One region of the Actinomadura sp. 6N118 genome, then DNA from elsewhere that is predicted to be linked to it. Evidence: riboswitches for the same ligand, from Rfam matches in the RefSeq annotation. Region 1 holds a riboswitch; each other region holds the start of a gene.
The links. A riboswitch is a leader RNA that binds a small molecule or an ion and turns the genes downstream of it on or off. The one in region 1 is predicted to bind thiamine pyrophosphate.
Positions count from the first base shown of each region.

Region 2: linked by a shared signal. The riboswitch ahead of ACH34W_RS22825 (purine-cytosine permease family protein) and the one ahead of thiO (glycine oxidase ThiO) in region 1 are both predicted to bind thiamine pyrophosphate.
Region 3: linked by a shared signal. The riboswitch ahead of thiC (phosphomethylpyrimidine synthase ThiC) and the one ahead of thiO (glycine oxidase ThiO) in region 1 are both predicted to bind thiamine pyrophosphate.

Region 1 is NZ_JBIRAZ010000002.1:502,159-506,298, forward strand. It holds gene ACH34W_RS06160 (thiazole synthase) at 1-622, opposite strand, end outside; gene thiS (sulfur carrier protein ThiS) at 624-824, opposite strand; gene thiO (glycine oxidase ThiO) at 821-1,945, opposite strand; TPP riboswitch at 1,935-2,072, opposite strand; gene ACH34W_RS06175 (NAD(P)/FAD-dependent oxidoreductase) at 2,155-3,342, shown strand; gene ACH34W_RS06180 (Rv2175c family DNA-binding protein) at 3,389-3,763, shown strand; gene thiE (thiamine phosphate synthase) at 3,908-4,140, shown strand, end outside.
Region 2 is NZ_JBIRAZ010000008.1:289,858-293,997, forward strand. It holds gene ACH34W_RS22820 (PAS domain S-box protein) at 1-159, opposite strand, end outside; gene ACH34W_RS22825 (purine-cytosine permease family protein) at 275-1,801, opposite strand; TPP riboswitch at 1,796-1,942, opposite strand; gene ACH34W_RS22830 (rhodanese-like domain-containing protein) at 1,969-2,301, opposite strand; gene ACH34W_RS22835 (SSI family serine proteinase inhibitor) at 2,405-2,818, shown strand; gene ACH34W_RS22840 (Fpg/Nei family DNA glycosylase) at 2,960-3,823, opposite strand.
Region 3 is NZ_JBIRAZ010000013.1:206,082-210,221, reverse strand. It holds gene ACH34W_RS31565 (adenosine deaminase) at 1-501, shown strand, start outside; gene ACH34W_RS31560 (sensor histidine kinase) at 470-1,693, opposite strand; TPP riboswitch at 1,807-1,920, shown strand; gene thiC (phosphomethylpyrimidine synthase ThiC) at 1,916-3,649, shown strand; gene ACH34W_RS31550 (class F sortase) at 3,619-4,140, opposite strand, start outside.

The sequences.
Region 1 (4,140 bases):
CGCAGCCGAGCTCCATCGCCAGGGCGGCGTCGCTGGCGGTGCCGAGCCCGGCGTCCAGAATGATCGGCACGTTCGCCCGTTCCACGATCAGCTCGATGTTGTGCGGGTTGCGGATGCCGAGGCCGGACCCGATCGGCGAGCCCAGCGGCATGACCGCGGCGCAGCCCAGCTGCTCCAGCCGGCGGGCGAGCACCGGGTCGTCGTTGGTGTAGGCCATGACCACGAAGCCGTCGTCGACCAGCTGCTCGGCGGCCTCGACCAGCTCGATCGGGTCGGGGAGGAGGGTGTGCTCGTCCGCGATGACCTCCAGCTTGACCAGATCGGTCTCCAGCGCCTCGCGGGCCAGCTTGGCGGTGAGCACGGCCTCGCCCGCCGTGAAGCATCCGGCGGTGTTGGGCAGCACCGTGATGCCGCACTCGCGCAGCACGTCCAGCACCGACCCGCGCGCCGCCGGGTCGACCCGGCGCATCGCGACCGTGGTGAGCTCCGTGCCGGACGCCGTGAGCGCCTCCCGGAGCACGTGCATGCTCGGCGCCCCGCCGGTCCCCATGATCAGGCGGGAGCCGAACTCCGCGCCCCCGATGACCAACCGGTCGCTCTCGTTCACTGCGGTTCCGCTCATGTCAACCTCCCTGCACGGCGGTCAGCACCTCAAGCCGATCCGCGTCCCGTACCGTCGTCGCGTCCCACTCGGACCGGCGGACGACCTCGTCGTTGAGCGCCGCGGCCACCCCGGACGCGGCCGTGGTGACGGTGGCGACCACCTCGGCGACGCTTGCGCCCTCCGGCAGCTCGCGCGCCTCGCCGTTGACGATGACCTTCACGATGGGACCACCTCGAAACGATCCGGAGTGAACGGCGTGCCGACGTCCGGCACCGTGCCGTCCAGCAGCACTTCGGTGAGGATGTCGGCGCTGACCGGGGTGAGCAGGATTCCGTTGCGGAAGTGACCGGTGCCGACGAAGAAGCCGGGCAGCGCGGTCGGGCCCATCACCGGGGCGTTGTCCGGCGAGCCGGGCCGCAGGCCGGCGGTGACCTCGGCGAACTCCAGCTCGGTGATGCCGGGCAGCAGCTCGCGGGCGTCGCGGAGCAGCTCCCACAGGCCGCCGGCGGTGACGCGGGTGTCGAAGCCCATCTCCTCCTGGGTGGCGCCGATCACGATCTCCCCGTCCGCGCGCGGCACGAGGTAGATCGACGAGCCCTTGACCAGGCCGCGGGTGGAACGCCGCAGGAACGGCACGCGGGTGCGGAGCCGGATCACCTGCCCCTTGACCGGCCGTACGGCTGGAACGATCCCGGCGGGCAGGCCCTCGATGTCGCCCGACCACGGCCCGGCGGCCAGCAGCACCTTGGCGGCCCGGACCTCCGAGCCGTCCTCCAGGCGCACGCCTACGGCCGTGTCGTTCTCGACGAGGACACTGGTGGCGCGCTGCCGTACGAGCCGTACGCCCAGCTTCTCGCCTGCGGCGCGCAGGGCCGGAGTGAGACGCCGCGGGTCGATCGAGCCGTCTGCGGGCGCCAGCAGCCCGCCGCGCACGCCCGGCGCGAGCATCGGCTCGGCCTTGCGGCACTCGCGGCCGGTGAGCGCTTCGATGGGGATGCCGAGCGACTCCTGGAAACGCCGCAGATCGTCGAGGTAGCCGAGATCGTCGGAGTCGAAGGCCACCTCGAGGATGCCGTCGGTGCGATAGCCGGTGTCGTGGCCCGTCTGCTCCTCCAGTTCGGCGACGAACGCCGCGTACCGTTCCCTGGAGGCCAGCCCGAGGCGCAGCAGCGGTTCCTCGCCGTAGGTGAGCTCGCTGACGGGTGTCAGCATCCCGGCGGCGACGGAGGAGGATCCGCTCGCCGGGTCGGGGTCGACCAGGGTGACGGCGGCGCCGCGGGCGGCGGCACGCCACGCGGTGGCCAGGCCGATGACCCCGGCACCAATGATCACAACATCCATTCGCGCTCCCTTCGCCGGCATGATCCGGATCAGGTCCTGGCGGTCGGCGGCCCATGCGGCCGGTGTCTCGCCACCGGCCTCAGCCACCCTCTCAGCCCGGTCGAACCGGACTCCCGCGATCCCTTCCAGGGTACGTCTTCCTGCATGTACGCATATGTCTGGACACCCGTCCATTTGCCCTCGTGGTGCGCCGACTAAGGTTTGCCTTCATGGACAGGGTGATCGTCGCAGGCGGCGGGCTGGCAGGCGTTCGGGCCGTGGAGGCCCTGCGGAGCAAGGGGTACGAGGGCGAGCTGACCCTCATCTCAGCCGAACGGCACAAGCCGTACGACCGGCCTCCACTGTCGAAGGCCGTCCTCGCCGGGGACGTCGACGACACCACCGTCGACGCCGACTGGGACGGGCTCCGCTGCGAGTTGCTGCTCGGCGAGCGGGCCACGGCGCTGCGGCTGGACGCCGGACGCGGCGGGACCGTGGAGACCACCGCGGGCGACCTGCCGTTCGACGGGCTCGTCATCGCCACCGGCGCGACCCCGATCACCTTGCCCGGCGACGGACCCCAGCATGTGCTGCGCACCCTCGACGACTCCCGCCGCCTGCGCGCCGGACTGACCCCGGGCGCCCGCGTCGTCATCGTCGGTGCGGGCTGGATCGGCGCCGAGGTCGCGACCACCGCCGCGAAGAAGGGCTGCGAGGTCACCGTGGTAGAGGCCGCGGACACGCCGCTGGCGAACGCGGTCGGCCCGGAGGTGGGCGGCCTGACCGCGCGCTGGTACGCCGAGGCGGGGATCGACCTCCGCACCGGCGTCAAGGTGGCGGCCATCGAGCACGGAGGGCTCCTCCTGGCCGACGGCGATCATGTGGCGGCCGACGAGGTCGTCGTGGGCGTCGGCGTCCGGCCCGAGGTGGGCTGGCTGGCGGGTTCCGGGCTGGAGATCGAGGGCGGGGTCGTCACGGACGCGTCCCTGCGCACCGCCCGTCCCGAGATCGTCGCGGTCGGCGACTGTGCCGCCTGGTGGTCGCGACGGTACGGCCGGAGACTGCTCGTCGAGCACTGGGACACGGCCCTCAACGCCCCCGAAGTCGCCGCCGCGAGCTTGCTCGGGCAGGAGGCGGGCTACGACGCGGCGCCGTACTTCTGGTCTGAGCAGTTCGGCAAGATGGTGCAGTACGCGGGGTACCACCCGGTGGCCGAACGCATGGTCTTCCGAGGTGATCCGGCGGCGGACAAGTGGGCCGTGTGCTGGCTCACCGGCGACCGCCTGGACGCGATCCTGACCGTGGACAGGCCGCGTGACCTGGTACAGGCCCGGCGGATCATCGCGGCCGGGACGCCGGTCGACTCCGGGGCCGTCGCCGACCCCGACGTGCCCGTTCGCCAGGCGGTGAAAGTCTGATGGTTTGACGGATCGGCGTGCGTGGTAGGCAGGTGGCGTGACGCAGATGCACGCAACCGTCGACAACGCTCTCGATCCCCAGACCGATGCCCTCGTGGGCGAGTGGCTCACCCTCGTGGAGGCGACCGATCGCCTCGGCATCAAGGTCAACCGCACCAAGCAGCTCCTCAGCGAACGCAGGCTCCTGGCCGTGAGGCGGGAGGGGAGCCCTGCGATCCCCGCGGCGTTCATCAAGGACGGCCAGGTCATCAAGGGTCTGTCCGGCACGCTGACGTTGCTCTCCGACGCCGGCTTCGACGACGTGGCGACGCTGCGGTGGTTGTTCACCGCGGACGACACGCTGCCGGGCACCCCGGTCGAGGCGCTCAGCGAGAACCGGGGCACCGAGGTGCGCAGACGCGCTCAGGCGCTCGCGTTCTGACGGGCTCTGGCGAGGACGCGACCGCCGTTCGCCCGAAATGTCCTAAAAACATGGAAGAAGTCTGACGTGACAAGATTGCGGGGTCACGCGGGAGACGTCCGCGTGGCCCCGCGTCCACGTCCCGGAAAGGAACCGGCCCGCACCGTGTCCAGGCACCTGCTCTCCGATCGCGCGGTCGCATTGCGAGCCCGGCTGAGCCGCGCGCGCCTCTACCTCTGCATGGACGCCCGGGAGCGGCAGGGGGATCTGCCGGAGTTCCTCGACGCCGTCCTCGCGAACGGCGTGGACATCGTCCAGCTCCGCCAGAAGGGCATGGAGGCGCGGCAGGAGATCGGATACTTGCGGGTGTTCCGGGCCGCTTGCGAACGGCACGGCGC
Region 2 (4,140 bases), on a different contig from region 1:
CGGCACCTTGCCGAGCACCTCTTGGGCTCGCCAGCCGAACATCCGCTCGGCGGCCGGGTTCCACACCGTGACCCGGAACGAGTGGTCCACGGCCACGATCGCATCGGCCGCGCACTCGATGACCGCACGGAGGATCGGATCGTGGACCGAAAGCTGCACGTCTGTATCGTGCCACCGGATCTTGCACTGGCGCCGGACAACCACCGCCGAAACGTTTCCACCTGACGGGGACTTTGCCCGCAAACCTTCGTCGTCCAGCGCGTCCGCCACCCGTTCAGGCGGCCGAAGAGTCGATCTTGCCTTCGGAACGCCCGGCCGCCCGGCCGCCCCCGCCCCGCGCGACCCGCCCGATCAGGAACGCGGCCAGACCGGCGACCAGGAACGACAGCAGCGAGGCGCTCATCCAGCTCTGCGTGCTGAAGCCGATCGCCTCCTGCACGTCGTGCCAGAAGCCCGCCCACCAGCTCACCGTGCCCGGATTGATCAGCTGGTACGTGACGAACCCGACCGCCCAGGCACCGATCATCCCCCAGCGAGACGGCGCCGAGACCGACGTGTCCCACCGGCCCTGCTCTTCGCGGGAGGACGACCCCCCACGCCCCCCGCCCGCCGAGGAAGAGGTCTTCGCCCCTGAACGCCGGCTCTGCTCCTTGAGAGGAGACGACTCCCCACGCCCCCCGCGCGGCGACCAGGTGGGCTTCGCCCATGAACGCCTGCCCTGACCCAGGAAAAAGTCCACCGCCAGCACGCCGAGCATGGGCACGAACACCGAGCCGATCAGGGACAGGAAGCTGGCATAGTCGCCGATGTTCAGCAGCAGGGCCAGGCCGGTGATCAGCGCGCCGAGCGCGATCGACAGGACGCGCCGGTCGGCGCGGGGCACCAGGTTCTGGATCGAGACGGCGGTGGAGTAGACATTGGCGAACGACTGGTCGGCCTCGCGCAGCACGAAGACCGCGAAGAAGAGCACGCCCAGCGTCACGCCCAGGAACGGGTCGAAGACCTTGGTGGAGTCGCCCGCGACCAGGGCCAGCGCCAGCAGGCCGAGGATGTAGGCGATGATCTGGGTCGCCGAGTAGCCGACGGCCGCCGCGCCGAACGCGCCGCGGGCGGTGCGCGCGTGCCGGGTGTAGTCGGCCGCCACCGGTACCCACGAGATCGAGACGGCCAGCGCCGCGTCGGCGCCGATCCAGAACCCGCCCCATGACCCCTCGGTCAGATCGGGCAGCGGCTCCCGCACCAGCTGGACGTAGAAGTACACCAGCGCGATCATCACCGCGGCGGTCACGTACCGGCGCAACATCCGGACCGAGCCGAGCGGCCAGATCGTCAGGACCGTCGTGAGCACACCTGCCGCGATCACGTACGTCCAGCGCGGCACCCCGTCCCACAGCGCCCGCGCCGCGTCGGCGATGACGATCAGCTCGAACGTGCCCCAGCCGATGAGCTGGGCGATGTTGAGCGCGGTCGGCACGTACGACAGCCGCGCACCGAACAGCCCGCGCAGGAGCACCATCGCCGGCTGGCCGGTGATCGCGCCGGGCGCCGCGGACAGGCCCAGCATCAGCCCGCCGATCGCGGTGCCGACGATCATCGCGACGATGCCCGCCATGATGGACAGCGTCGGCTTGCCGTCCGCCCCGGGGGCCAGCACGGTGTAAGCGCCGGAGAAGGCGAACAGGCTGACCCCGAGGTTGGCCCAGAAGGCACCTTGGTCCCAGAAGCTGAGGACCTTGGGCGCGGGCTCGTCGAGGGTGTACGGAACCTCGTTACGAGGGCGTTCTTTTACGACAGACGTCATCGGGACACACACTCCCTACGCCGGCATTACCCGGACAGGTTCATGCGGTCGGTGACGCCTGTGCCCTTTTGGGAACTGCCCGTTCGGAACGGACGTGTCGCCCTCTCAGCCCGGTCGGCCCGAGCTCCCGCGGTGGGGTACTGGAATAGAACGGGACGAATCGTACATCAGGCCACGTGCGGCGGCCCGTCCGCGCCGCCCTCCATCGGGCGCCCGGCCTCGGCCCAGCGCTTCATGCCCCCGTCGACGTTCTTCGCCAGCCAGCCCGCCTGATTGAGCGCGACGGTCACCTGCGCGGACCGCATCCCGGACCGGCAGATCACGTACACGTCCTGGTCGCGGGGAATCTCCCCGGCGCGGTCACTCAGTTCGGCCATCGAAATGTGCGCTGCCCCCGGCGCATGCCCGGCGTCCCATTCGTACTGCTCACGGACATCGAGAAGGTATGCGCCCTCCGGTACGTCGGCCGCGTCCACGGCCGGGACGTCATCCCCGAAAATCATCACGCCTCCATGGAACCGCGCGAGACCCACCCGCGTCGAATCACCCATGCGGTATCGGACGCTCCTTTTCACGACGCCCGGCCTAGCCATGGTCATCTCAATGGCGGCCTGCGGCTCAGACAAGGCCACGAGCAGCCCCGGTGAATCCTCGTCCACGACGTCCGTCTCGCCCTCGGGCTCCTCCGGCACCCCCAAGGACACACTGACCGTCCAGGTGAAGGCCTCCGCCAAGGCCGCCGCCAAGACCTGGACGCTGTCCTGCGACCCCGCTGGAGGTGATCACCCCAAGGCGGGACAAGCCTGCACGGCCGTCGCCAAGGCCAAGGATCCCTTCCAACCCCCGCCCGCCGGCCAGATGTGCACGAAGATCTTTGGTGGCCCCGAGATCGCCACCGTGAAGGGAACATGGCAAGGTAAGCCTGTAGACGCCAAGTTCACCCGCACTGACGGTTGTGAGCTCTCCCGCTGGGAGAAGCTCGCCCCGCTCTTCGGCGGCGTTCCCAAGAACGGCTGACGAGTCCACCCCGTTCGGACTCTGTCAGCTCGAGACGGGCCCCGGTCGGCGCGCGACCGGGGCCCGTCGCCATCCCTGGACCCGACCTGGGGACTACATGACCTAGGGGCTACCTGCCCTGGGGCTGCCTGCCCTGGGGGGCTACTTGAGGAGCCGCGACATGCGGCGGTCGGCGAGGGGTTTGCCGCCCGTCTGGCAAGTGGGGCAGTACTGCAGCGAGGAGTCGGCGAACGAGACCTCCCGGATCGTGTCGCCGCAGACAGGGCATTTCGCGCCCGTACGGCCGTGCACGCGCAGGCCGGTCTTCTTCTCACCCTTGAGATCCTGTGCCTCCAGGCCGCGGGAGCGCTCCACGGCGTCGCGCAGCGTGGTGACGATCGTGTCGTGGAGGGTCGCTATGTCCTCTTCGGTGAGCGAAGAGGCGATCTTGAACGGGGACATCTTGGCGGCGTGCAGCACCTCGTCGGAGTAGGCGTTGCCGATCCCGGCGATCACCTTCTGGTCGCGCAGCAAGCCCTTGATCTGGGTGCGCCGCCCGTTGACGATCTCGCCCAGGGCGGCGGGGGTGAACGACTCGTCGAGCGGATCGGGGCCCAGCGACGCCACCCCGGGCACGTCGTCGGGATTCCGGACGAGATAGACGGCCAGGCCCTTCTTCGTCCCCGCCTCGGTAAGGTCGAAGCCGGACCCGTCATCCAGGTGCACGCGCAGGGCCAGCGGGTTCTTACCCCCCGGACGTACCGGCCTGGTCGGCACCTCGTCCCGCCACCGCAGCCACCCGGCCCTGGCCAGATGAACGACCAGGTGGAGGCCGTCGATGTCGAAGTCGAGGAACTTGCCGTGCCGGGCGACGCGGGTGACGCTCAACCCGCCGAGCGCGGTGATCGGCGGGTCGTACGTCTTGAGCGCGGAGATGGCGAGAACATCGACGCGGGCGACCCCATGGCCGACCGCGCGCTCTCGCAGGAAGGTGGCGAGCGCCTCCACCTCAGGTAGCTCAGGCATGACTCCAGTATCCGCGACAACGGATGTCCACAGGCCTGTGGATTCCTGTGGACAACTCTGTGTGACAGGCACGATCGCCTGCGGTGCAGGCGAGTTTCGGGGGCTATACCTCTATGAACATGGTCAAAACCATCCCCGAGCTCGCGGCCGATGCGCCCGATGACCTGTGGATAACAAGGGTGCTGGGCATGCCGGCGCGACCGTGACGAGGTTCTCGGAATAACCCCTAGGGGGTAGGGGTTGAATCGGCCACAGGGTTATGGCACGATGAGGACCACGAGATACCCCCCAGGGGTACAAATCCGGAAACTCAGGGA
Region 3 (4,140 bases), on a different contig from region 1:
GCCGGCCACCCGCCGTCGAAGTTCCGGGAGGTCTTCGACCGCGCCCGGGAGGCCGGGCTGCGGCGCGTCGCGCACGCGGGCGAGGAGGGACCGCCCGAGTACGTCTGGGAGGCGCTGGACGTGCTCGGCGCCGAGCGGATCGACCACGGCATCCGGAGCAGGGAGGACGAGCGGCTGTTCCTGCGCCTGATCCGCGAGCAGGTGCCGCTCACCGTCTGCCCGCTGTCGAACGTGCGCCTGCGCTGCGTGGACCACCTCGCCGACCATCCCCTGCCGCACATGCTGGACTCCGGGATGCTGGTGACGGTCAACTCGGATGACCCGTCCTATTTCGGCGGTTATGTGGGTGACGTCTACGACGCGCTGGAGGCCGAGCCCATGCTCATGATCGGCCTGGAGGAGCTCCGGCAGCTGGCGGCCAACTCGTTCGAGGCGGCCTTCCTGTCCGACGAGGAGCGCAGGGCCTACCTCAAGGAAGTCGAGAGGTACCGCTGGATGTGACGGGCTCGTTGGTGTCCGGCGGGGTCATCGGCAGGGTGGCGGTGACGGCGAAGCCGCCGTCCTGCCCACGGCCGGTCTCGACCGTCCCGCCGACGCTGCGGGCCCGCTCGGTCATGCCGACGATGCCGAATCCCTCACTGGCTCCCTCCCTGGCCCCTTCCCCGGCGCTCTCGCCCGGCCCGCGGCCGTCATCGTTCACCGTCAGCTGGAGTTCGGCCTCCCCCCGGACGAGGCGGACCTCGACCGTGCGGGCCCCGGCGTGCTTGATGACGTTGGTCAGGGCCTCCTGCACGATCCGGTGCGCGACGATCCCGACCTCGGGGGCGGGCTCTCCTTCACCCACGTCCACCAGGCAGGCGTCGAGGCCCGCGGCCCGTGCCGCGTTCACGAGCTCGCCGAGGCCGTCCAGCCCGGCCGCCAGCTCGCCCGGCACCCCGGGTGCGTCGGCCCGCCGCAGGATCTGGAGCGTGGCGCGCACCTCCGTGCGCGCGTCCCGGCAGGTCGCGGCGATGGAGTTGAGCGTCCCGGCCAGCTCCGCCCGGTCCAGTGGCCGGTCGCCCGCCACCTGGTGCGCCGCCGCCCCGGCCTGCACGCCGATCACGGTGATGGTGTGTGCGAGCAGGTCGTGCAGGTCGCGGGCGATGCGCAGGCGTTCCTCGGCGACGCGCCGCAGCGCCTCGTCCTCACGGGTGCGCTCGGCGGTCTCCGCCCGTTCGAGGATCGCCGCCATCCGTGACCGTTGTACCCGCCATGCCTGGATCCCGATGATCACGGCGAGGATCGCTTCCAGCGCGCCGATCTGCTCCAGGAAGCTGCGCCCGCCCGCGCGCATCGCGAACGTGACCGCGCAGATCGTCAGGATCACGCACACCGTCGTGAGGACCGCCCTGACCCTGCGGCCCAGAAAGGCGTAGGTGACCAGCGCGAGCACCTCGGCGGGCACGATCGCGTGATGCTGGTAGCCGATCACGTGGAAGGGCAGCACGAGCGCGGTGAAGGCGAGCAGCACCGCCCCCGGCCATCTCCGCCGCCACACCAGCGGCACGTGGAGGGCGATCAGCAGCAGCACTCCCCCGGCGTCCAAGGGCCGATCCTGAGGCCACTTCAGCGTCGCCGCGAGCGCGCCTCCCGCCAGAACGGCCGCGATCAGGCCGTCCACCACCTCCGGCCGCAACCGGCGCACGATCACCACGTTCCATACCGTAACGGAACTTCCCCACGGCATCCCGCCGGGTCCGTTCGGATCAGGCCATACATCACTGGCGGTGGTTGCGGCAACGGGGGGACGGCGGGTTAACGTCGGGCACGACAGATCGCGGGGGCCCGGCGAACCGGGCTGAGATAGCGGCTGAGACGGCCGCTGACCGCTGGAACCTGACCGGGTAATGCCGGCGTAGGGAGAGATCGAGTCGTCATGAACGACACCGCTGTTTCACGTGCCCGCAAGACGTATCTCCAGGGATCGCGCCCGGACCTGCGGGTGCCCATGCGCGAGGTGCCGCTGACCAACGGCGACACCGTGGTGCTGTACGACACCTCCGGGCCGTACACCGATGCCGCGTACGAGACGGACGTGCGGCGTGGCCTGCCCGCGCTTCGCGCCGAGTGGATCGCCGAGCGCGGCGACACCGCCGAGTACGAAGGCCGTGGCCCCCGCCCCGAGGACGACGGCCGCAAGTCCACAGATCCCTTGCGGGACCAGGCGGCCTTCCCGGCGCGCAGGCCGCGCAAGGGGACGGGAGCGCCGGTGACGCAACGCGCGTACGCGCGGCGCGGGGAGATCACCCCCGAGATGGAGTACGTGGCGCTGCGCGAGGGCGTCGCGCCGGAGTTCGTCCGGGACGAGCTCGCGGCGGGCCGGGCCGTGCTGCCCGCCAACATCAACCACCCCGAGATCGAGCCGATGATCATCGGGAAGAACTTCCTGGTGAAGGTCAACGCCAACATCGGCAACTCGGCGGTCGCGTCGTCCATCGAGGACGAGGTGGAGAAGATGACGTGGGCGACCCGCTGGGGCGCCGACACCATCATGGATCTCTCGACGGGCCGCGACATCCACACCACGCGGGAGTGGATCCTGCGCAACTCGCCCGTCCCGGTCGGCACGGTGCCGCTCTACCAGGCTCTGGAGAAGGCCGGCGGCGACGCGGCGGCGCTGAGCTTCGAGGTGTTCCGCGACACCGTGATCGAGCAGGCCGAGCAGGGCGTCGACTACATGACGATCCACGCCGGGGTGCTGCTCTCGTACGTGCCGATGACGGCGCGCCGCAAGACCGGCATCGTGTCGCGGGGCGGGTCGATCATGGCGGCCTGGTGCCTGGCCCACCACGAGGAGAACTTCCTCTACGGCAATTTCCGGGAGCTCTGCGAGATCTTCGCCGCGTACGACATCACCTGGTCGCTCGGCGACGGGCTGCGCCCCGGCTCCATCTACGACGCCAACGACGAGGCGCAGTTCGCCGAGCTGCGCACGCAGGGCGAGCTGACCAAGATCGCGGCCGAGTACGACAACCAGGTCATGAACGAGGGCCCGGGCCACATCCCGATGCACAAGATCAAGGAGAACGTCGACCGCCAGCAGGAGTGGTGCGACGAGGCCCCGTTCTACACGCTCGGCCCGCTGACCACCGACATCGCGCCCGGCTACGACCACATCACCTCGGCCATCGGCGCCGCGATGATCGGCTGGTACGGCACCGCGATGCTCTGCTACGTCACGCCCAAGGAGCACTTGGGCCTGCCGGACCGCGACGACGTCAAGGCGGGCGTGATCGCCTACAAGATCGCGGCGCACGCGGCCGACCTGGCCAAGGGCCATCCGGGCGCGCAGGCATGGGACGACGCGTTGTCGGACGCCCGGTTCGAGTTCCGCTGGGAGGACCAGTTCGACCTCTCGCTGGACCCGGACACCGCACGGTCGTTCCATGACGAGACGCTGCCCGCCGCTCCGGCCAAGACCGCGCACTTCTGCTCGATGTGCGGCCCGCACTTCTGCTCGATGAAGATCACGCAGGATGTGCGCCGGTACGCGGGCGAGCAGGGCCTCGGCGAGTCCGAGGCGCTGGCCGCGGGCATGCGGGCGAAGGCCGCGGAGTTCCAGGCCGCCGGCGGGCAGGTCTATCTCCCGGTGGTCCCCTCCGACGGCTGAGGCCCGGCGAGCCGCGCCCAGGCGATCACGTTGCGGGTGTAGCTGCGGCTGGCCCGGTCGAACGACCCGCCGCAGGTGATCAGGCGCAGCCCGGCATGGTCCAGGTCGCCGTACACGCGGGCGGTCGGGAAGCGGTCCTTGGGGACGTCCTCGACGGAGGTGACCCTGAACCGCAGGGCCCGGCCGTCCGTGCGGACCACCCGCACGGCGTCGCCCGGGCGCAGCCTCCCGAGCCGGTAGAAGACGCCCGGCCCGCCGCGCCCGGAGTCCACGTGGCCGAGGAGCACGGCGGGTCCGCGCTCCCCCGGCGCCGGGCCGTGCCGGTACCAGCCCACCTCGTTGACGCGGGAGAGCGGCGGCACCTGGACCGCGCCGTCGCGGCGCAGTCCCACCGGCCCGACCGGGGCGGTCACACCGATCTTGTCGATGACGATCCGGACCGGCTGCGGCGATCGCGCGGCCGGGGTCTTCGACGGTGCCCCGGCCCGGGC